DNA from 2 places in the Pseudomonas sp. JQ36 genome. Region 1 is predicted to be linked to the other one. Evidence: predicted binding sites of a transcription regulator. Region 1 holds the regulator's gene; the other holds the start of a gene.

Region 1 (10,339 bases):
GTTTGTTCGGCAGCTTCCTGTCGGCGGTGTCTGGCGGCAGTCTGTATCGCAAATCGTCGTTCCTCGAAGGCACGCTGGGGCAGAAGCTGTTTCCGGAATGGCTGACCATCGATGAGCGTCCGCATCTGATGCGCGCCATGGGCAGTGCGTCCTACGACGGTGATGGTCTGGCCACCTACGCCAAACCGTTCGTCGAGAAGGGCGAGTTGGTGTCGTACATCCTCGGCACGTACTCCGGGCGCAAACTCGGCATGCCGAGCACCGCCAATGCGGGTGGCGTGCACAACCTGTTCGTCACTCACGGTGATGAAGATCAGGCGGCGCTGTTGAAGCGCATGGGCCGTGGGTTGTTGGTTACCGAGTTGATGGGCCATGGCTTGAACATGGTCACCGGCGATTATTCGCGTGGTGCGGCGGGGTTCTGGGTCGAGAACGGCGAAATCCAGTTTGCAGTGCAGGAAGTGACCATCGCCGGCAACATGCGCGACATGTTCAAACAGATCGTTGCAGTCGGTAATGATCTGGAGCTGCGGAGCAATATTCGCACGGGTTCGGTGTTGATCGAGCGGATGACTGTCGCGGGTAGCTAAAACCCGGCGGCAACAAAAAAGGCGCGCCATCCCCCCGGATGGCGCGCCTTTTTCATGTCCGCCCTGTAGGAGCTGCCGCAGGCTGCGATCTCTTGATCTTGTGTGTGAAAGCAAAATCAAAAGATCGCAGCCTGCGGCAGCTCCTACAAAGGCGCTCTTGTTTTGGTTCTCATTATCATCTAATAATGAATCTCATCTCCGAACGAGTCCCGGATCATGAGTTCTGCCTTGCACGACCAGCCATACCTCGAAAGCTGGCGCTGGATGAGTCGCCAGATCCGTTGCGCGATGGATCCCGATGAACCACGCCTGATCGAACATTACCTGGCCGAAGGACGTTATCTGGCCTGCTGCACGGCGACTTCCCCGTGGACCATCGCTGAAACCTCCTTCCGTTTGCTGCTCGACACGGCCAGCGACATCGCCTTGCCGTGGCACTGGCGCAGCCTGTGTCTCGATCAAGCCTGGCGCCCGTTGCGTGAAATGGAGCGCCTGTCGCTGTGCAACTGCCGGCTCCAGCGCTGGCAGCGCTACACCTGGCAACTGGCGACCTGCGAGTTGCAACCCTCGATTCCTCTCATTGAATTAGTCCAAGGATTTACCGATGACCAAGACACGTATTGAGCGCGACAGCATGGGCGAACTGCAGGTGCCGGTGGACGCTCTCTACGGCGCGCAGACCCAGCGCGCAGTGGATAACTTCCCGATCAGCGGCAAGCCGATGCCCACTCAATTCATCCGTGCGCTGATCCTTGCCAAAGCCGCCGCCGCGCGGGCCAACGTCGAACTCAACCAGCTCAGCGCCGGCCAGGGCAAAGCCATCAGCGATGCCGCGCAAGGCCTGCTCGAAGGCGATTTCATGCAGCATTTTCCGGTGGATATCTTCCAGACCGGTTCCGGCACCAGTTCCAACATGAATGCCAACGAAGTGATCGCGAACCTCGCCAGCCGTCTGCTTGGCGAGCCGGTCAACCCGAACGATCACGTCAACTGCGGCCAGAGCAGCAACGACATCATTCCAACCACCATCCACGTCAGCGCAGCGTTGGCCCTGCATGAACAGTTGCTGCCAGCGCTGTTGCACCTGGTGCAGGTCATCGAAAACAAAGCCGAACAGGTGCATCACCACGTCAAAACCGGTCGTACCCATTTGATGGACGCGATGCCGGTGCGCATGAGCCAGGTGCTCAATGGCTGGGCGCAGCAGCTCAAAGCCAATATCGGTCATCTGCAGGATTTGCTGCCGAGCCTGCAATCGCTGGCGCAGGGCGGTACGGCGGTCGGTACCGGGATCAATGCTCATCCGGAATTCGCTGCGCGTTTCAGCCGCCAGTTGAGCCAACTGGCGAATGTGCAATTCACTCCGGGCAAGGATCTGTTCGCGCTGATCGGCTCCCAGGACACCGCCGTCGCCGTCTCCGGCCAGCTCAAGGCCACCGCCGTGTCGCTGATGAAAATCGCCAATGACCTGCGCTGGATGAACTCCGGCCCGCTCGCCGGCCTCGGCGAAATCGAGCTGGAAGCCCTGCAACCGGGCTCCTCGATTATGCCGGGCAAGGTCAACCCGGTGATCCCGGAAGCCACCGCAATGGTTGCCGCGCAAGTTATCGGCAACGACTCGGTAATCACCATCGCCGGCCAGTCGGGCAACTTCGAACTGAACGTGATGCTGCCGATCATCGCCCAGAACCTGCTCAGCAGCATTGAGCTGCTGGCCAATGCCAGTCGTCTGCTCGGCGACAAGGCCATCGCCAGTTTCAAGGTTAACGAGTCGCGGCTCAAGGAAGCGCTGTCGCGCAACCCGATTCTGGTCACCGCGCTCAACCCGATCATCGGCTATCAGAAGGCCGCCGAAATCGCCAAGCAGGCTTACAGACAAGGGCGCCCGGTGATCGACGTCGCGCTGGAACATACCGATCTGTCCCGCAGCCAACTGGAAGAGTTGCTCAACCCCGAGAAACTCACCGCCGGCGGCGTGTAAATCCCGCAACCGCTTTGGAGGCTCACCATGGAGCACTGGAAACGCACGATCGAACGGGCCAATCGCTGCTTCATGCTCGGCGAGCTGATTGATGCCCGCGAGGCTTACCTGCAAGCCCTGGCGCTGGCGCAAGTATTGTTCGAGCGCTGGGCAGATGCCGATGAAGCGGTGGCGGCCTGCGTCATCTCCCACCACAACCTGGCGGATCTGCACTTGCGCCTGAATCAGCCGGAGGAGAGCGCCGAGTACCTCTGCGCGATTCATCAGCGGCTGTTGCAGACCATGCAGGACGAGCGCCTGCGCCCGGCCCTGCGGGAAGCGGCGTTGCGCCAGAGCAGCAAGACCTACGTCGAACTGCTGAATTTCATCAGCGAGCACGGCGAATACCCGCGCACCCAGCGCCTGCTGCACCCGGACACCGGCAACGCACGCCGCGCGTCAGCCTCACATCATCATGGAGTCCACTGAAATGGCTTTTACCTTGCCTGCCTTGCCGTACGCCTACGACGCCCTGGAACCGCACATCGATGCGCAAACCATGGAGATCCACTACACCAAGCACCACCAGACCTACATCAACAACCTCAATGCCGCCGTCGAAGGCACCGAGTACGCCGAATGGCCGGTGGAAAAACTGGTCGCCAGCGTTCAGCAGTTGCCGGAAAAACTCCGCGCGGCCGTGATCAATCAGGGGGGCGGGCATGCCAACCATTCGTTGTTCTGGGAAGTCATGGTGCCCAACGGTGGCGGCAAGCCTGACGGCGCGCTGGCCAAGGCGATCGAGGAGCAACTGGGCGGTCTCGACAGCTTCAAGGAAGCCTTCACTAAGGCCGCACTGACCCGTTTCGGCAGTGGCTGGGCCTGGCTCAGCGTCACGCCCGAGAAAAAGCTGATCGTGGAAAGCAGCGGCAATCAGGACAGCCCGTTGATGAGCGGCAATACGCCGATTCTCGGTCTGGACGTCTGGGAGCACGCCTACTACCTGCGTTATCAGAACCGCCGTCCGGAATACATCAATGCGTTCTACAACGTGATCAATTGGCCGGAAGTTGCTGCGCGCTATCAGGCTGCACTGGTTTAAGTCTTCTATAAAAACGATCCAGGGCTGACTATGGGCACTGAAACACTGGCGATTGGCGGTGGGCGCATGTTTCGTTACGCGATCGGGTCGCTGTTGCTGCTGGCGGGCATGACGTTGCTGGCGGCGCACGGGCTGGAATGGCTCGATCTGCAGCCGAAGCTGTCGCGCGCCTTGCAGGGTGGCGCGATCTGCGCCCTCGGTACGGCGCTCGGCGCGGTGCCGGTGCTGGTGATCCGGCGCATGCCGCAGAGGCTCAGCGATACGCTACTGGGTTTCGGCGCCGGCGTGATGCTGGCGGCGACCGCGTTTTCGCTGATCGTGCCGGGCATAACCGCCGCCGAAAGTCTGGGCCTGACACCTTGGGCCGCCAGCGGTCTGATCTGCTTCGGCATCATGCTCGGTGCATTCGGTTTGTATCTGGTGGATCTGAAACTGTCCGGCGCCTCACCGGAAATGCTTGTCGGCACCTTGGAACACCCAGTGATTCCGCCGCGCATCTGGCTCTTCGTCTTCGCCATCATTGCCCACAACATCCCGGAAGGCATGGCGGTGGGTGTGTCGGCTGGCGGCGGCATGCCGGATGCCGACAGTCTGGCGATGGGCATCGCCTTGCAGGATGTGCCGGAGGGATTGGTGATTGCGCTGGTCCTGGCCGGGGCGGGGATGTCGCGGGTCAAGGCGTTCTTGATCGGTGCGGCGTCAGGGCTGGTCGAACCGGTGTTTGCACTGCTCTGTGCCTGGCTGGTCAGTCTGGCGGAGCTGTTATTGCCATTGGGGCTGGCGCTGGCGGCGGGGGCGATGTTGCTGGTGGTGACTCACGAAGTCATTCCGGAATCGCGCCGCCATGGTCATGACAAGCTGGCCAGTCTTGGCTTGCTGATCGGGTTTTGTCTGATGATGGTGATGGATACCGCATTGGGCTGAAAAAAAGATCGCAGCCTCCGGCAGCTCCTACAGGGATCTGGATTCCAGTGTAGGAGCTGCCGAAGGCTGCGATCTTTTGGTCTTTTGACGATCAACCACCCTCATCGAAGTAGTTGTTGATCAACGCCACCAATGCATCCAGCGCTTCCTGTTCCTGATGGCCTTCGGTACTCAGATAGATTTTGGTGCCTTTGCCGGCAGCCAGCATCATCATCGCCATGATGCTTTTACCGTCCACCGTGTTTTCCGGGGTGCGGCCTACTCTGATGGTGCAATCGGGAAACTGGCCCGCCACCCCGACGAACTTGGCCGACGCTCGGGCATGCAGACCCAATTTGTTGATGATTTCGATTTCACGAGCAGGCATCGCGGTGTGAATCCTTTAAGTGAGGTCGCGGTGGCGAACCTGGACGTTCTTCAGGGTTTTCTGCAGGGCCTGACCCAGACGTTCAGTCAGGTAAACGGAACGGTGATGCCCGCCGGTGCAGCCAATCGCAATGGTGACATAGGCGCGGTTACTCGCGGCAAAGCGTGGCAGCCATTTGTTCAAGTAGCCGAAGATGTCCTGGAACATCTCTTCAACCTCCGGTTGTGCAGCCAGGTACTCGGCGACAGGTGCGTCGAGACCCGATTGTGCACGCAGTTCCGGTTTCCAGTACGGATTGGGCAGGCAGCGCACGTCGAACACCAGATCCGCATCCACTGGCATGCCACGCTTGAAGCCGAACGACTCGACCAGAAACGCCGTGCCCGGCTCCGGCTGGTTCAGCAGTCGCAGCTTGATGGTGTCACGCAACTGGTACAGATTGAGATTGGTGGTGTTGACCTTGAGGTCGGCCAGATCGGCGATCGGGCCGAGCAGGGCGGTCTCATCGTTGATTGCCTCGGCCAGCGAGCGATCGGCATTGCTCAACGGATGGCGCCGGCGGGTTTCCGAAAAGCGCTTGAGCAGGGTTTCATCGTCGGCATCCAGATACAACACATCGCACTGGATGTGCCGGGCCCGGACTTCTTCAAGCAGTTCGGGGAAACGCGACAGGTGGCTCGGCAGATTGCGCGCATCGATCGACACGGCCACCAGCGGCTGGGTTAGCTCGGTGTGAATCAGGGCGCGTTCGGCGAGTTCCGGTAGCAGGCCGGCCGGCAGGTTGTCGATGCAGTAGTAGCCGTTGTCCTCAAGGACATCCAGGGCGGTGCTTTTACCCGAGCCGGAACGGCCACTGACGATGATCAAACGCATGATTAATGACCGTTCTGCTCGCTCAGGACGACCTGATACAAGGCTTCGTTGCTCGGTGCGCTGCGCAGTTTTTCGCGCACTTCCTTGCGATCGAGCATGCTGGCGATCTGGCGCAGTAATTCCAGGTGGGCATCGGTGGCCGCTTCCGGGACCAGCAGAACAAACAGCAGGTCGACCGGTGCGCCGTCGATGGCATCGAAATCGATGGGGGCATCAAGGTGCATCAGCGCGCTGATAGGCGATTCGCAGCCTTTGAGGCGACAGTGGGGAATGGCGATACCGTTGCCGAAACCGGTGGAACCGAGTTTCTCACGGGCTACCAGGCTCTCGAAAACATCCTGCATGGCCAGATCCGGCACTTCTTTATGGATGAGGTTGGCAATCTGTTCGAGGGCTTTCTTTTTACTGCCGCCCGGCACGTTCACCAGGGAACGGCCGGGGGTCAGGATACTTTCAAGTCGGATCATGGGTTGGGGGTGTTAACGACCGGTTGCGCCCTGAAGGAGGCTCTGGGTCTTTTCCTTATGCTTTTTGAGTTGGCGATCCAGCTTGTCGGTCAGTGAGTCGATCGCAGCGTACATATCGGTATCTTCTGCGTTGGCGACCACTTCGCTGCCGGGTATATGCAAGGTGGCTTCGATTTTCTGCTTGAGCTTTTCGACACACATCGTGACCTGCACGTTGGTGATCTTGTCGAAATGGCGCTCCAATCGTTCGAGTTTCTCGTTGATGTAGGTGCGCAGAGGTTCGGTCACTTCCAGTTGGTGTCCACTGATGTTGACTTGCATACAGCTTCTCCTTCGTTGCCAGTGCATAAAGCGGCAGGCCGAAGAGCCTGCCACTGGAACGCTGTAACGTGGCTTACATCAACCGCTTGCGTTCGCTCGAAGGCGCGATCCCGAGGGATTCGCGGTACTTGGCGACGGTGCGGCGAGCCACCTGAATGCCTTGTGCCTCCAGTAAACCAGCGATCTTGCTGTCACTCAACGGCTTTTTCTGATTTTCCGCCGCAACCAGTTTTTTGATGATCGCGCGGATCGCCGTGGACGAGCATTCGCCGCCTTCGGAGGTGCTGACGTGGCTGGAGAAAAAGTATTTCAGTTCATAAATACCGCGCGGGGTATGCATGAATTTCTGGGTGGTGACCCGGGAAATCGTCGATTCGTGCATGCCGACCGCCTCGGCGATGTCATGCAGGACCAACGGCTTCATGGCTTCATCGCCGTATTCCAGGAAGCCGCGCTGATGCTCGACAATCTGGGTGGCCACTTTCATCAGCGTTTCGTTGCGGCTTTGCAGGCTTTTGATGAACCAGCGTGCCTCTTGGAGCTGATTGCGCATGAAGGTGTTGTCGGCACTGGTGTCGGCGCGACGGACGAAACCGGCGTACTGCGCGTTGACCCGCAGACGGGGCACCGACTCTTGGTTCAGCTCAACCAGCCAGCGCTCGTTGTCCTTGCGCACAATGACGTCGGGCACCACGTACTCGGCTTCGGTCGATTCGATCTGCGAGCCCGGGCGCGGATTGAGGCTCTGCACCAGTTCGATGACCTGGCGCAGTTCATCTTCCTTGAGCTTCATGCGCCGCATCAGTTGGCTGTAGTCGCGACTCCCCAGCAGATCAATGTAATCGCTGACCAGCCGTTTGGCTTCGTTGAGCCACGGGGTCTTGGCCGGGAGCTGACGCAGTTGCAGCAGCAGGCATTCGCCAAGGTTGCGCGCGCCGATGCCGGCGGGTTCAAACTGCTGGATGCGATGCAGAACGGCTTCGATCTCGTCCAGCTCGATGTCGAGCTCCGGATCAAAGGCGTCGAGAATTTCTTCTAGGGTTTCGTCGAGGTACCCCTGATTGTTGATGCAATCGATCAGGGTCACGGCGATCAAGCGGTCGGTGTCGGACATCGGCGCCAGGTTCAATTGCCACAACAGATGGCTTTGCAGGCTTTCCCCGGCGGAGGTGCGGGTGGTGAAGTCCCACTCGTCGTCATCGCTGCTGGGCAGGCTGCTGGCGCTGGTCTGGTAGACATCTTCCCAGGCGGTATCAACGGGCAGTTCGTTAGGAATGCGCTCGTTCCATTCGCCATCTTCCAGGTTGTCCACCGTCGGGGCGGCTTCCTGATAGGACGGTTCCTGAATGTCGGTGTTGGGTTTTTGTTCGGCGTTGTCGGCCAAAGGATCGGTATTGTCGAAGTCGTCGCCTTCTTCCTGGCGTTCGAGCATCGGATTGGATTCCAGGGCCTCCTGGATTTCCTGTTGCAGGTCCAGGGTCGACAATTGGAGCAGGCGGATGGCCTGTTGCAGCTGCGGTGTCATCGTCAGCTGCTGGCCCATTCTCAAGACTAGCGATGGTTTCATGGCAGGGGCTTAACACCTTATTCGCCGGCGCGCATGCGCCATCCACTACAGGGCGCCGGAGCGCCAAACTTAAGCAAATTATATGCCTGAAACTGTCGTGTTTGCCTAGAGCGCTGTAACAATAAAAGCGTTTTAAATCCTGCTTGAATCGATACAGCGCCCGGGCGGCTCACCGGGCACTGTTCGCTTATAGGCGGAACTCGTGGCCCAGGTACACTTCCTTCACCAGATCGTTGGCAAGGATGGTCGCCGAATCGCCTTCAGCGATCAGTTGACCGTCGTTGACGATGTAGGCGGTCTCGCAGATATCCAGGGTCTCACGCACGTTGTGGTCGGTGATCAGTACACCGATGCCCTTGGCCTTGAGGTGGTGGATGATCTGCTTGATGTCGCCGACCGAGATCGGGTCGACACCGGCGAACGGTTCGTCGAGCAGGATGAATTTCGGTGCGGTCGCCAGGGCGCGGGCGATTTCCACCCGGCGGCGTTCACCACCGGACAGGCTCATGCCGAGGTTGTCGCGGATGTGGCTGATGTGGAATTCCTGCAACAGGCTTTCCAGTTCCTTGCGACGACCGGCCTTGTCGAGTTCCGCGCGGGTTTCGAGGATGGCCATGATGTTATCGGCCACCGACAGTTTGCGGAAAATCGACGCTTCCTGCGGCAGATAGCCGATACCGGCCTTGGCACGGCCGTGCATCGGCTGATGGCTGACGTCCAGATCATCGATCAGTACGCGGCCCTGATCGGCCTGCACCAGGCCGACGATCATGTAGAAGCAGGTGGTCTTGCCCGCGCCGTTCGGGCCGAGCAGGCCAACGATCTGGCCGCTGTCGATCGACAGGCTGACGTCGCGCACAACCTGGCGGCTTTTATAGGCCTTGGCCAGGTGTTGAGCTTTCAGAGTTGCCATTACTGGGTTTTCTCGTCGGTTTTCTTCTTCGGCTGGATCACCATGTCGATACGCGGACGCGCTTCGGTGACTTTGCTGCCGGTAGCGCGACCGGCACTGGCCAGCTTCTTCACCGTGTCATAGACGATTTTCTCGCCCTGAGTGGTGTTGTTGTCCTTGTCGACAACCTTGGCCTTGTCGATCAGCACGACGCGGTTTTGCGCGGCATGGTACTGAATCGTCACACCCCAGCCCTGAACAGGCTTGGTGTCACCCTGGGTTTGCAGTTGCTCGAAGTAGGCAAGGTTGCCGACCGAAGTCACCACGTCGATGTCACCGGTCGGGGTGCGAGTGATGGTCACCGTATTGCCCTTAACGATCATCGAACCCTGGGTAATGATCACGTCACCTTTATAGGTGGCGATGCCGTTCTTGTCGTCCAGCTGGGCGTCGTCGGCCTGAATGCGGATAGGTTGCTGCTGATCGTTCGGCAGAGCCCAGGCGCTCACGCTTCCCAGTGCTGCGCCCAGACTGAGCAAAATAGGGAGGGTTTTAACGAGCCTCATACTGTCCTCTTACGTTCGATAGCAGGTGTATCCTGCTTTCCTTCAAATACGCTTTCATTCCTACACCAGTCGATACACCGCCAGCGCCGTCGATTCTAACGGGTTGCTCGGTCTGCGCATATTGTTGCTGCGGGAACACCGTCATGCGAGTGGAGGTGACCAGCAGATCGCGGTTCTTTTCGTCGGTGCGCTTGATGCGCACGGAATCGATCAGTTCGACCTGCGTGCCGTCCGGATTCACTTCGCCACGCTCACTGGTTACGTGCCACGGAAATTCGGTGCCGCGGTACATGTTCAGGTCGGGTTTGGTCACGAGTGTGATGTCCGTTGCCTTGACGTGCTCGGCCTTGTCGGAGGTCATCTCGTACTGCACTTTGCCGTCTGGCAAGTATTGCAGAGTGTGTGTGTTGGTGGCGTACCAGTCGATAGCGGTGTCTTCGACTTTGGCCACAGGCTTGTCGAGGAAGCGTTCCGGACTGATGTTCCAGTAGCCGACCGCCGCAAACATGGCGGCGATGCAGCCGAACAGCAGGAAGTTGCGAAATTTTTTGCTAAACATGGTTTGGCTCACAGGTACGCGGCGTTGGCCGCATCGAGGCGGCCCTGGGCGCGCAGGATCAATTCGCAGAATTCGCGGGCGGCACCTTCGCCGCCACGGGCCCGAGTGACGCCATGGGCGTGTTCGCGCACGAAATCGGCAGCATTGGCAA
Region 2 (10,339 bases), 1.2 Mb from region 1:
CCGGCGCAGGCCAGCAGCTATCAGCTGGAAGTCGACGGCACCACGGTCGAACTGGCCGCTGTGTCAATGGGCAACCCCCATGCGGTGCTGCGCGTACAGGACATCAACAATGCACCGGTGCATGAACTGGGGCCGAAAATCGAACACCACCCGCGCTTCCCGGCGCGGGTCAACGTCGGTTTCATTCAGGTCATCGATCGCAACCGCGCGCAGCTGCGCGTCTGGGAACGCGGGGCCGGGGAAACCCAGGCCTGCGGCACCGGTGCTTGCGCCGCGGCTGTCGCGGCAATCAGTCAGGGGTGGATGGATTCGCCGCTGTTGATCGACCTGCCTGGCGGGCGTCTGTCCATTGAATGGGCAGGCCCTGGCCACCCGGTGCTGATGACCGGCCCGGCAGTGCGTGTATACGAAGGACAAGTGCGTCTTTGAGTGAGCAGAAGCCATGACCGATAAGCCTCAGGTACCCGCCCGACAGTCCGACGAATCAGCGTCCGAGAGCCTGGAGGCGGCAGCGGTTGCCGCATACCTGGAGGCTCATCCGGACTTCTTCGTCGAGCACGAAGAACTGCTGCCCGCCATGCGCATTCCCCACCAGCGCGGCGACACCGTATCGCTGGTCGAACGGCAGATGAGCATCCTGCGCGACCGCAACATCGAGATGCGCCATCGCCTCTCGCAGTTGATGGACGTCGCCCGCGACAACGATCGCCTTTTCGACAAGACCCGCCGCCTGATCCTGTCCCTGATGGACGCCGCCAGCCTGGAAGACGTGGTGATCAGCGTCGAAGACAGCCTGCGCCAGGATTTTCAGGTGCCTTTTGTCAGCCTGATCCTGCTCGGCGACAACCCGGCACCGGTTGGCCGCTGGGTGACTCATGCCGACGCGCAAACCGCGATCGGCGGTCTGCTCACCGAAGGCAAGAGCGTCAGCGGCACTCTGCGGGAACATGAGCTGGACTTCCTGTTCGGCGAAGAACAGCGCAAGCAGATCGGCTCCACCGCGGTAGTCGCGGTCAGCCATCAAGGCATCCACGGCATTCTGGCGATCGCCAGCCGTGATCCGCAGCACTACAAGAGTTCGGTGGGCACGCTGTTCCTCAGCTACATCGCCGAAGTCATGGGCCGCGTGCTGCCACGGGTCAACAGCTCCCTGCGCTCGGTACGCTGAGCATGGAACGACAACTGGACGCTTACTGCGAACACCTGCGCAGTGAGCGACAGGTGTCGCCGCACACCCTGTCGGCCTATCGCCGCGACCTCGATAAAGTCCTCGGCTGGTGCCTCAAGCAGAACATTGGCAGTTGGGCGGCGCTGGATATTCAGCGCCTGCGCAGCCTGATCGCCCGCCTGCATGCGCAGGGGCAGTCGTCACGCAGTCTCGCCCGATTGCTTTCGGCGGTGCGCGGGCTCTATCACTATCTGAATCGCGAAGGTCTGTGCGATCACGACCCGGCGACGGGTCTGGCGCCGCCGAAAGGCGAACGGCGCTTGCCGAAAACCCTCGACACCGACCGTGCATTGCAACTGCTGGAAGGTGCGGTCGAGGACGACTTTCTTGCCCGTCGCGATCAGGCGATTCTCGAATTGTTCTATTCCTCGGGCCTGCGCTTGTCCGAGCTGACCGGGCTCAATCTCGATCAGCTGGATCTGGCCGACGGCATGGTTCAGGTGCTCGGCAAGGGCAGCAAGACCCGCCTGCTGCCGGTCGGAAAAAAGGCGCGCGAAGCACTGGAGCAATGGCTGCCGCTGCGGGCCATGACCAACCCGGCCGACGACGCCGTGTTCGTCAGCCAGCAAGGTCGGCGCCTCGGCCCACGGGCGATTCAGGTGCGAGTGAAACTGGCCGGCGAACGCGAACTGGGGCAGAACCTGCACCCGCACATGCTGCGGCACTCCTTCGCCAGCCACTTGCTGGAATCCTCGCAGGACCTGCGCGCGGTGCAGGAACTGCTCGGCCACTCGGACATCAAGACCACGCAGATCTACACCCACCTGGACTTCCAGCACCTGGCGGCGGTCTACGACAGCGCCCACCCACGGGCCAAACGCAGCAAAGGCGACGATTCATGAGCATCCAGTTGATCACCTTCGACCTCGACGACACCCTGTGGGACACCGCCCCGGTGATCGTCAGTGCCGAAGCGGTATTGCGCGAATGGCTGAGCGAACACGCACCGAACCTGGGCGCAGTGCCGGTGGAGCATTTGTGGGGGATTCGTGAGCGGGTACTGGCCAGCGAACCGGGCCTCAAGCACCGCATCAGTGCGTTGCGCAGGCGCGTGCTGTTCCACGCGCTGGAAGAAGCCGGGTACGCCCACGGCGAAGCTGCGGATCTGGCCGACAAAAGCTTTGAAGTATTCCTGCATGCGCGGCATCAGATCGAGGTGTTCCCGGAGGTCGAACCGACCCTGGAAATCCTTGCCAACCATTACGCCCTCGGCGTGGTCACCAACGGCAACGCCGACGTGCGTCGGCTGGGCCTGGCGGACTACTTCAAGTTTGCGCTGTGCGCCGAAGATATCGGCATCGCCAAACCGGATGCGCGACTGTTCCACGAAGCGTTGCAACGCGGTGGTGTGAGTGCGGAAGCGGCCGTGCACATTGGCGATCATCCGGGCGATGATATTGCCGGGGCGCAGCAAGCGGGCATGCGCGCGGTCTGGTTCAACCCGGCGGGCAAGGTCTGGGAAGCGGAGCGACTGCCGGATGCTGAAATCCGTAGCCTGACCGACTTGCCAGCGGTGCTCGCACGCTGGAATGCCCTCTCGAACTGATCCACTATCCCCTGAGGGAGCGGGCTTGCTCGCGAAGAGGCCGTGTCAGTCGACACACAATTTGAATGACACACCGCTTTCGCGAGCAAGCCCGCTCCCACAGGGGATTGCGTGTATCCATGACCTCTTTGTTTCAGGCATGAAAAAGCCCGCAGCGACGGCGGGCTTCTTCAGCAAGCAAGCGGCACGCCTCAGATAGGGCGGCTGCCGTACTTGTTGTCCGGCTTCTTGGGCGGATCGGCGACCACGTTGGCCTCCACTTCCTGCACCTTGCCGCCGCGGGCAAGGAATTCTTCCATGGCTTTGGCCAGGGCGTCGCGCTCCTTGTTCTTGGCTTCGATGCTCGGCAACTCGTCTACCGACACCGCAGCCTTGGCTTTGCCTTTGGCAGCCGGGGCCGGCGTATCATCACCGCCATCGTCTTCAGCAACGTCTTCCGCTGCTGCTCCCAGTTCTTCCTCGGCCTCGTCTTCGTCGCCTACTTCGAGGTCGTCGTTTTCCAGATCATCGTCGCTCATGTTCTACCTCATGACTTGCGAAAAGCAGATTAGTTATAGACCAGCTTTGGCGACTGTCGAAAGCCGCCGGAAAAAAATCGGTAACCATTGGTGACCAACGGTTTACGCCCCTTCACCGTGCAAGGTGGCGAGGACTTTACGGGCACCGCCATGATCACGGTGCTCGCCCAGATAAACACCTTGCCAGGTGCCCAGTGCCAGTCGCCCTGCCGAAACCGGCAGACTGATCTGGCAGCCAAGTACGCTGGCCTTGAAGTGCGCCGGGAGGTCGTCCAGGCCTTCGTCGTTATGCTCATAGCCGTCTGTTCCTTGTGGGATCAGACGATTGAAAAATCGTTCGAAGTCGCGACGAACCGCCGGATCGGCGTTCTCGTTGATGGTCAACGACGCCGAGGTATGCTGCAGCCACAAATGCAACAGACCGACCCGGCACGCCTTGAGTTCAGGCAGGCCGGCGAGTAACTCGTCCGTTACCAGATGAAAGCCCCGGGGCCGTGCCCGCAGGGTTATCAGAGTCTGTTGCCACATACAGTTCTCCGCACGTTCGGGGCGCATTCTAGCGCGCTCTGGGAAAAAACAAAGGCCCTAATATTCCTGCAATGATGTAAGCGATTGGCCGCAGAAAAATGCCCGTCGTAAACACGACCAAAGCCGTACGAAAAATCCTTTCAGCCTTCCTTTCAATGACAAATTCCAGGCAAAAAAATGCCCGGCGAACCGGGCAAGTTTTTAATGCGCGTACTTACAGGTTGTAGCCGCGTTCGTTGTGTTGTGCCAGATCGAGACCCACCGACTCTTCTTCCTCTGTCACGCGCAGACCCATCACGGCGTCCAGGACCTTGAGGATGATGAAGGTGACGATCGCGGTGTAGATCACCGTGAAGCCAACGCCTTTGACCTGAATCCAGACTTGCGCGCCGATATCGGTAACGGTGCCGAAACCACCCAAAGCAGGTGCAGCGAACACACCGGTGAGGATTGCGCCGAGGATACCGCCGATACCGTGTACGCCAAATGCGTCGAGGGAATCGTCATAACCGAGTTTGCGTTTCAGGGTGGTGGCGCAGAAGAAGCACACCACGCCCGCCGCCAGACCGATCACCAGTGCGCCCATCGGGCCCACGGTACCGGCAGCCGGAGTGATCGCCACCAGACCGGCAACCACACCCGAGGCAATGCCCAGTGCACTTGGCTTGCCGTGGGTGATCCACTCGGCAAACATCCAGCCCAGTGCAGCCGCAGCGGTAGCAATCTGAGTGACCAGCATCGCCATACCGGCGGTGCCATTGGCCGCAGCAGCGGAACCGGCGTTGAAGCCGAACCAGCCGACCCACAGCATCGCCGCGCCCATCAGGGTGTAACCAAGGTTGTGCGGAGCCATCGGGGTGGTCGGGAAGCCTTTGCGCTTGCCCAATACCAGGCAGGCAATCAGACCGGCCACACCGGCGTTGATGTGCACCACGGTGCCGCCCGCGAAGTCGAGTACGCCCCAGTCCCACATCAGGCCGCCGTTACCGGACCAGACCATGTGCGCGATCGGTGCATAGACGAGGGTGAACCAGATGCCCATGAAAATCAGCATCGCGGAGAACTTCATCCGCTCGGCGAACGCACCGACAATCAGCGCCGGGGTGATGATCGCGAAGGTCATCTGGAAGGTGATGAACACCGCCTCAGGAAACAGCGCCGCAGGGCCGGTCAGGCTCGAAGGCGTGACACCGGCGAGGAATGCCTTGCCCATGCCGCCGAAGAACGAGTTGAAGTTGACGACGCCCTGCTCCATGCCGGTGGTGTCGAACGCAATGCTGTAGCCATAAATGACCCACAGGATGCTGATCAGACCGGTAATGGCGAAGCACTGCATCATCACGGAAAGAATGTTTTTCGAGCGAACCATGCCGCCGTAAAACAGCGCCAGGCCCGGGATGGTCATGAACAGCACGAGGGCGGTCGAGGTGAGCATCCAGGCGGTGTCGCCGGAATTGAGGACCGGGGCCGCCACTTCGTCTGCCGCCATTGCAAGGCCGGGCATTACGATGGACAACAGGGCTCCTAGCCCTGCGAATTTACGCAGAGTCATATTGTTTTCTCCTGGGGCGTTGGGGTTTGTGGCGGCTTAAATCGCGTCGGTATCGGTTTCGCCGGTACGGATGCGGATCGCCTGTTCCAGATTGACCACGAAGATCTTGCCGTCACCGATCTTGCCGGTGTTGGCAGCCTTGGTTATCGCCTCGATAACCCGATCCAGATCCTTGTCGTCGATGGCCACGTCGATTTTCACCTTGGGCAGAAAATCGACCACATATTCCGCGCCGCGATACAGCTCGGTGTGACCCTTCTGCCGGCCGAAGCCTTTGACTTCAGTAACGGTAATGCCCTGCACGCCGATTTCGGACAGCGACTCGCGCACGTCGTCCAACTTGAACGGCTTGATGATGGCAGTGACTAGCTTCATGAAACTCTCTCCCGAATTGGTGGACTTGCCCCAGGAAAACAAACCCGACTCAAGTCTAAGCGCAGTGCCTGGCTTTGTAACGCATCGTCGGCCTTACCTGCCCGACTGACGCCAGCTAACCGCTGCCGACGAAACTCCCCGTCCCGCCTGCCGCACTGCATTCGTCACAGCGACTGCATCAGTGCATGGGTCACTACCGACTAAGCAGAAAGCTTGCCATCTCGCCAAATTCCTCTGATTTCAATCCCTTGGCCGCTGCAACAGGCGTTTGCGCGAAAAACGCCCGACGGTTACGCACAACAACGGTGCGCTGCCGTCCGTCCGCCTGCGCGAAAAGCGTGCATCCCTGACTTCGAGATTGACTATAGACACTGCGTGATACACTGCCGGCCATTGTTTACAGGACACTTCCCATGCTCGCGCCCAAAGACTTCCTCGACGCCCTGAGTGGCACCGCCTCCCGCCTGTTCAGCGGCGACACCCCGCTGCCGAAAGCCGAAATCGAAAGCCAGTTCAAGATGCTGCTGCAGAGTGCGTTCAGCAAACTCGATTTGGTGAGCCGTGAAGAGTTTGATAGTCAGATGGTTGTGTTGGCGCGTACTCGCGCTCGCCTCGAAAGCCTTGAGGCGAAAGTGGCCGAGCTGGAAGCGAAGCTGACGCCGCCGGCCGAGTAAGACTGCAGACCCTGAGCCAAAATGCCTTGAAGTTTGCGAAAAGAAATTAAACCGCTCCTGCCGAGGCAGGAGCGGTTTCCGTCAGATCAATCCTCTACAACGAATTATTCCAACGGTCTCGCAGAAACTCGTACAGGCGAAAAGCCCATAACGCGATTCTGACGAGGCGCCACATATGTTTAAGAAACTTAGACATACTTTGGCCCTTCTTGCGTGGGGCCAAACCTCCGATGCACTTTCCGGCGTACGAACACCTTCGGGACTACACGTGAGTATGTCCGCTAAGGCGGCCGGGTGTGGGTTCCCCGAATACAACACCGGCACGGGTCTCACACCGTGTCGAGGAACATGAAGTCTTTACGCTCCCGGCCACACTTCGCGAATACTTCATGAGTGGGCATCGTCATTGCGGATTTTATGACCGCCCTTAGAAAGCGATTTAAACAACTTGTATCAAGTCGTTAGGAGGCGCTAGCAACAGGACCGTTGCCCCCTTTCAAGCCCATCTGATACTTGCGCCAATGAGCAAACATGCATAACCTGACCGCACGTGAGTGTGTCCGCAAAGGATACGCAGGCCTTGGCCTCACCGAAGCCTGCAAAATGAAAACCGTCTCCTCAAGGCGGTTTTTTTTTCGCCTCGAAATTTGTTGACCACTTTCCCGCAACATCCAGTGAAAGTTCGCCCCCGCCTGATCGCCCTTCCCCAACTACCCTTCAAAAAGCCGCAGGAAGCGGCTCCCCGATTCAGCTCAAGGAACGACCATGTCCCTCTCCATCGTCCACAGTCGCGCCCAGATTGGCGTGGATGCTCCCGCCGTTACCGTCGAAGTCCATCTGGCCAACGGTCTGCCGTCGCTGACCATGGTTGGCCTGCCCGAAGCGGCGGTGAAGGAGAGCAAGGATCGGGTGCGCAGCGCGATCATCAATTCCGGGCTGCAGTTTCCGGCGCGGCGGATCACCCTGAATCTGGCGCCGGCGGATCTGCCCAAGGATGGCGGGCGCTTTGATCTGGCGATTGCCCTGGGGATTCTGTCGGCGAGTGTGCAGGTGCCGTGTCTGACGCTGGATGAGGTGGAATGCCTCGGTGAGCTGGCGTTGTCCGGTGCCGTGCGGCCGGTGCGCGGGGTGTTGCCGGCGGCACTGGCGGCGCGCAAGGCCGGGCGGGCATTGGTGGTGCCGCGGGCGAATGCCGAAGAAGCTTGCCTGGCCTCGGGTTTGAAGGTGTTTGCGGTGGATCATCTGCTGGAAGCGGTGGCGCATTTCAACGGGCATACGCCGGTCGAGCCTTATGTCTCGGACGGGCTGATCCATGCGGCGAAACCTTATCCCGACCTCAACGAAGTACAAGGGCAGATGGCCGCGAAACGGGCGCTGCTGATTGCGGCGGCAGGCGCGCACAACCTGTTGTTCAGTGGGCCACCGGGAACCGGCAAGACCTTGTTGGCAAGTCGCTTGCCCGGGCTGCTGCCGCCGCTGTCCGAATGCGAGGCGCTGGAAGTGGCGGCGATTCAATCGGTCGCCAGCGGCGTGCCACTGACCCATTGGCCACAGCGGCCCTTTCGCCAGCCGCACCACTCGGCCTCCGGGCCGGCACTGGTCGGTGGCAGCTCGAAACCGCAACCCGGCGAGATCACCCTCGCCCACCACGGCGTACTGTTTCTCGATGAGCTGCCGGAGTTTGATCGCAAGGTGCTGGAGGTGCTGCGCGAACCGCTGGAATCCGGGCATATCGTGATTGCCCGAGCCAAGGATCGCGTACGCTTTCCCGCGCGTTTCCAGTTGGTGGCGGCAATGAATCCTTGTCCCTGTGGATATCTTGGCGAGCCGAGCGGCAAGTGCTCGTGTACACCGGACATGGTGCAGCGCTACCGCAACAAGCTATCGGGGCCGTTGCTGGATCGGATCGATCTGCACCTGACGGTGGCGCGGGAAGCGACGGCGTTGAATCCGGCAGTGAAGCCAGGCGAGGACAGCGCCAGTGCGGCAGCCGTGGTGGCCGAGGCACGCGAACGACAGCAAAAGCGTCAGCGTTGTGCCAATGCGTTTCTCGATCTGCCAGGCCTGAAGCGGCACTGCAAGTTATCCACAGCCGATGAGAAATGGCTGGAATCAGCCTGTGAGCGGCTGACCTTGTCGCTGCGCTCAGCCCATCGTTTGCTCAAAGTCGCCAGAACCCTGGCAGACCTTGAGCAAGTCGATGCAATCAAGCGCGAACATCTGGCCGAGGCGTTGCAATACCGGCCAGCGACGCCTTAATGCTCGGTCAGATCAACCAGCGGCGTCTGCCGCACTTCGGTTTCACGCCCGGCCTGAATCTCGGTCACGCGCTTCAAGGCGTTATCCACAGCGCCTTTGTTTGCGAGCAGGCTGTAGCTGATCTGAAACTGTTGGCTGGCCTTTGGCGCAATGGTCGGCACCAGATTCAGCGGACGCTGATAGCGGCGGTTGTAAGAAAAACTGGTGCCCGGCTCAAGCCCAGTGACATAGCCCTGCCCTTGGGTGTCAGTGTTTTTCCACAGGGAAAACACCGGCAACTGCTGAGTGTTGAAGCCAACGGAGACACCGAGGCTGCCGGCCTTGTTGTGCAAAACGGTCAGGGTTTCGCCTTTGGCGTCGGCATAGGGCACGACGTTGTAGACGGTTTCGTCGTAGTCCTTGGTCGGTGCGCGGTAGGTCTGCCAGTCGGGCAAGTCGCCCTTGGCCTTGTCGTTGAATGGCGAGACCTGTTTTACCGGCGCAGCAAAACGGGCGCCCTGCTCGAGGAACGGCGTGCTGAAGTTGCTGTGATACAGCGCCTGGTATTCCTTCGGATAATCGCCGTTGTTGGTCAGCGTATCGTTGAGGGCAAAGCGCACGCTGCCCGGCTCGGTGACCAGCTCGGTGACGACCGAGAAGTCTACTTTCTTGAAGGCCTGCTCCTTCAGTTCGCCGCGCAGGCTGATGGCGTACGGCGGCTTCTCATCAATGTGCAGGGTAACGCTGCTGGCCGGGATGTTGGCGGCGCGCCCGTGCAGAGTCAGCAACTCGCCATTGTCCATGCCGGGATGGCCGACCCATTCGTACCCGCAGCGGGTCACCAGCTCGTTGAAGCCTTCCAGCCAACCCAGCCCGCCGCGCCCGTTGAGTTCGATGAAGGCCGGGTTGACCACTTCCTTGACCGGCGAATCCCAGCCCATGCGCACATTTCCTACAGACGCCTGCAGGACATTCATGCCACGGGTCGGCACCACCGAGAGTTTCATCGAGCCGTTATCGATATCGACGATGCTGACACCTTCCTGTCGTCCGCCGTGCAAGGTTCGCAGACTCACGGAGAACGGCTTGTCGGCTTTCACCCCGAGCTGCTCACTGGTGATGCTCCAGTTTTGCGCGGGCTTGTTGGTATCGAGAAGTACGTAATCCCAGGCCATGGCGTGGGAAGCAGCAGAGAGTGCGCCGAGTGCAACGGCGAGTTTGAGCGGGGTCATGGCAGCAGCCTTTATTGGAGTTGTGCCATTTTTATAGCGCTGCGGAAACGTTTCAGCAAGTGCGTTGGAGCTTGCGATCGTGTGATTTACCAAGAATTGGCGGGGATCCATTCGCGAGCAAGCTCGCTCCCACAGGGATCTCGGGTGTTCACAGAAATCGTGATTCACGCCGGAAACTGTGGGAGCGAGCTTGCTCGCGAAGGCTATATCAAGGCTGTATCAACGAAAGCGATCAACCTCGGAGCGCAAGTCCGCCGCCAGTTTCTCAAGCTCTTTGGCGGTCACGGCCAAGTTAGAAACAACCTCACGCTGCTCACTGTTGGCCAGCGCAATGCTCTGCAGGTTACTGCTGAGCAACGTCGCGGTGCTGCTCTGCTCCTGGGTCGCGGTGGTGATCGCCGCGAACTGCTGCCCTGCCGAACGGCTCTGCTCATCGATCCGCGCCAGC

The links. Region 1 encodes sigma-54, which starts transcription at its own class of promoters, with help from an activator protein. Its sites were predicted from a motif close to ANTGGCATNNANNTTGCTNT; they were not measured.
Region 2: a site for sigma-54 is predicted at 5,949-5,968, ahead of glnK (P-II family nitrogen regulator). Genes of this name have one in related genera too.

The regions. Positions count from the first base shown of each region.
Region 1 covers NZ_CM132642.1:5,814,433-5,824,771, forward strand. Annotated here, with positions in the region: gene pmbA (metalloprotease PmbA) at 1-590, shown strand, start outside; gene ACS4NR_RS26155 (FagA protein) at 807-1,214, shown strand; gene ACS4NR_RS26160 (class II fumarate hydratase) at 1,195-2,571, shown strand; gene ACS4NR_RS26165 (hypothetical protein) at 2,599-3,039, shown strand; gene ACS4NR_RS26170 (superoxide dismutase) at 3,041-3,652, shown strand; gene ACS4NR_RS26175 (ZIP family metal transporter) at 3,683-4,576, shown strand; gene ACS4NR_RS26180 (HPr family phosphocarrier protein) at 4,668-4,943, opposite strand; gene rapZ (RNase adapter RapZ) at 4,959-5,816, opposite strand; gene ptsN (PTS IIA-like nitrogen regulatory protein PtsN) at 5,819-6,283, opposite strand; gene hpf (ribosome hibernation-promoting factor, HPF/YfiA family) at 6,296-6,604, opposite strand; gene ACS4NR_RS26200 (RNA polymerase factor sigma-54) at 6,678-8,171, opposite strand; gene lptB (LPS export ABC transporter ATP-binding protein) at 8,359-9,084, opposite strand; gene lptA (lipopolysaccharide transport periplasmic protein LptA) at 9,084-9,629, opposite strand; gene lptC (LPS export ABC transporter periplasmic protein LptC) at 9,616-10,188, opposite strand; gene ACS4NR_RS26220 (KdsC family phosphatase) at 10,197-10,339, opposite strand, start outside.
Region 2 covers NZ_CM132642.1:4,569,697-4,580,035, forward strand. Annotated here, with positions in the region: gene dapF (diaminopimelate epimerase) at 1-429, shown strand, start outside; gene ACS4NR_RS20665 (DUF484 family protein) at 443-1,168, shown strand; gene xerC (tyrosine recombinase XerC) at 1,171-2,070, shown strand; gene ACS4NR_RS20675 (HAD family hydrolase) at 2,067-2,774, shown strand; gene sutA (transcriptional regulator SutA) at 2,966-3,292, opposite strand; gene ACS4NR_RS20685 (secondary thiamine-phosphate synthase enzyme YjbQ) at 3,395-3,820, opposite strand; gene ACS4NR_RS20690 (ammonium transporter) at 4,035-5,372, opposite strand; gene glnK (P-II family nitrogen regulator) at 5,409-5,747, opposite strand; gene ACS4NR_RS20700 (accessory factor UbiK family protein) at 6,161-6,421, shown strand; gene ACS4NR_RS20705 (YifB family Mg chelatase-like AAA ATPase) at 7,187-8,680, shown strand; gene ACS4NR_RS20710 (aldose 1-epimerase family protein) at 8,677-9,891, opposite strand; gene ACS4NR_RS20715 (methyl-accepting chemotaxis protein) at 10,111-10,339, opposite strand, start outside.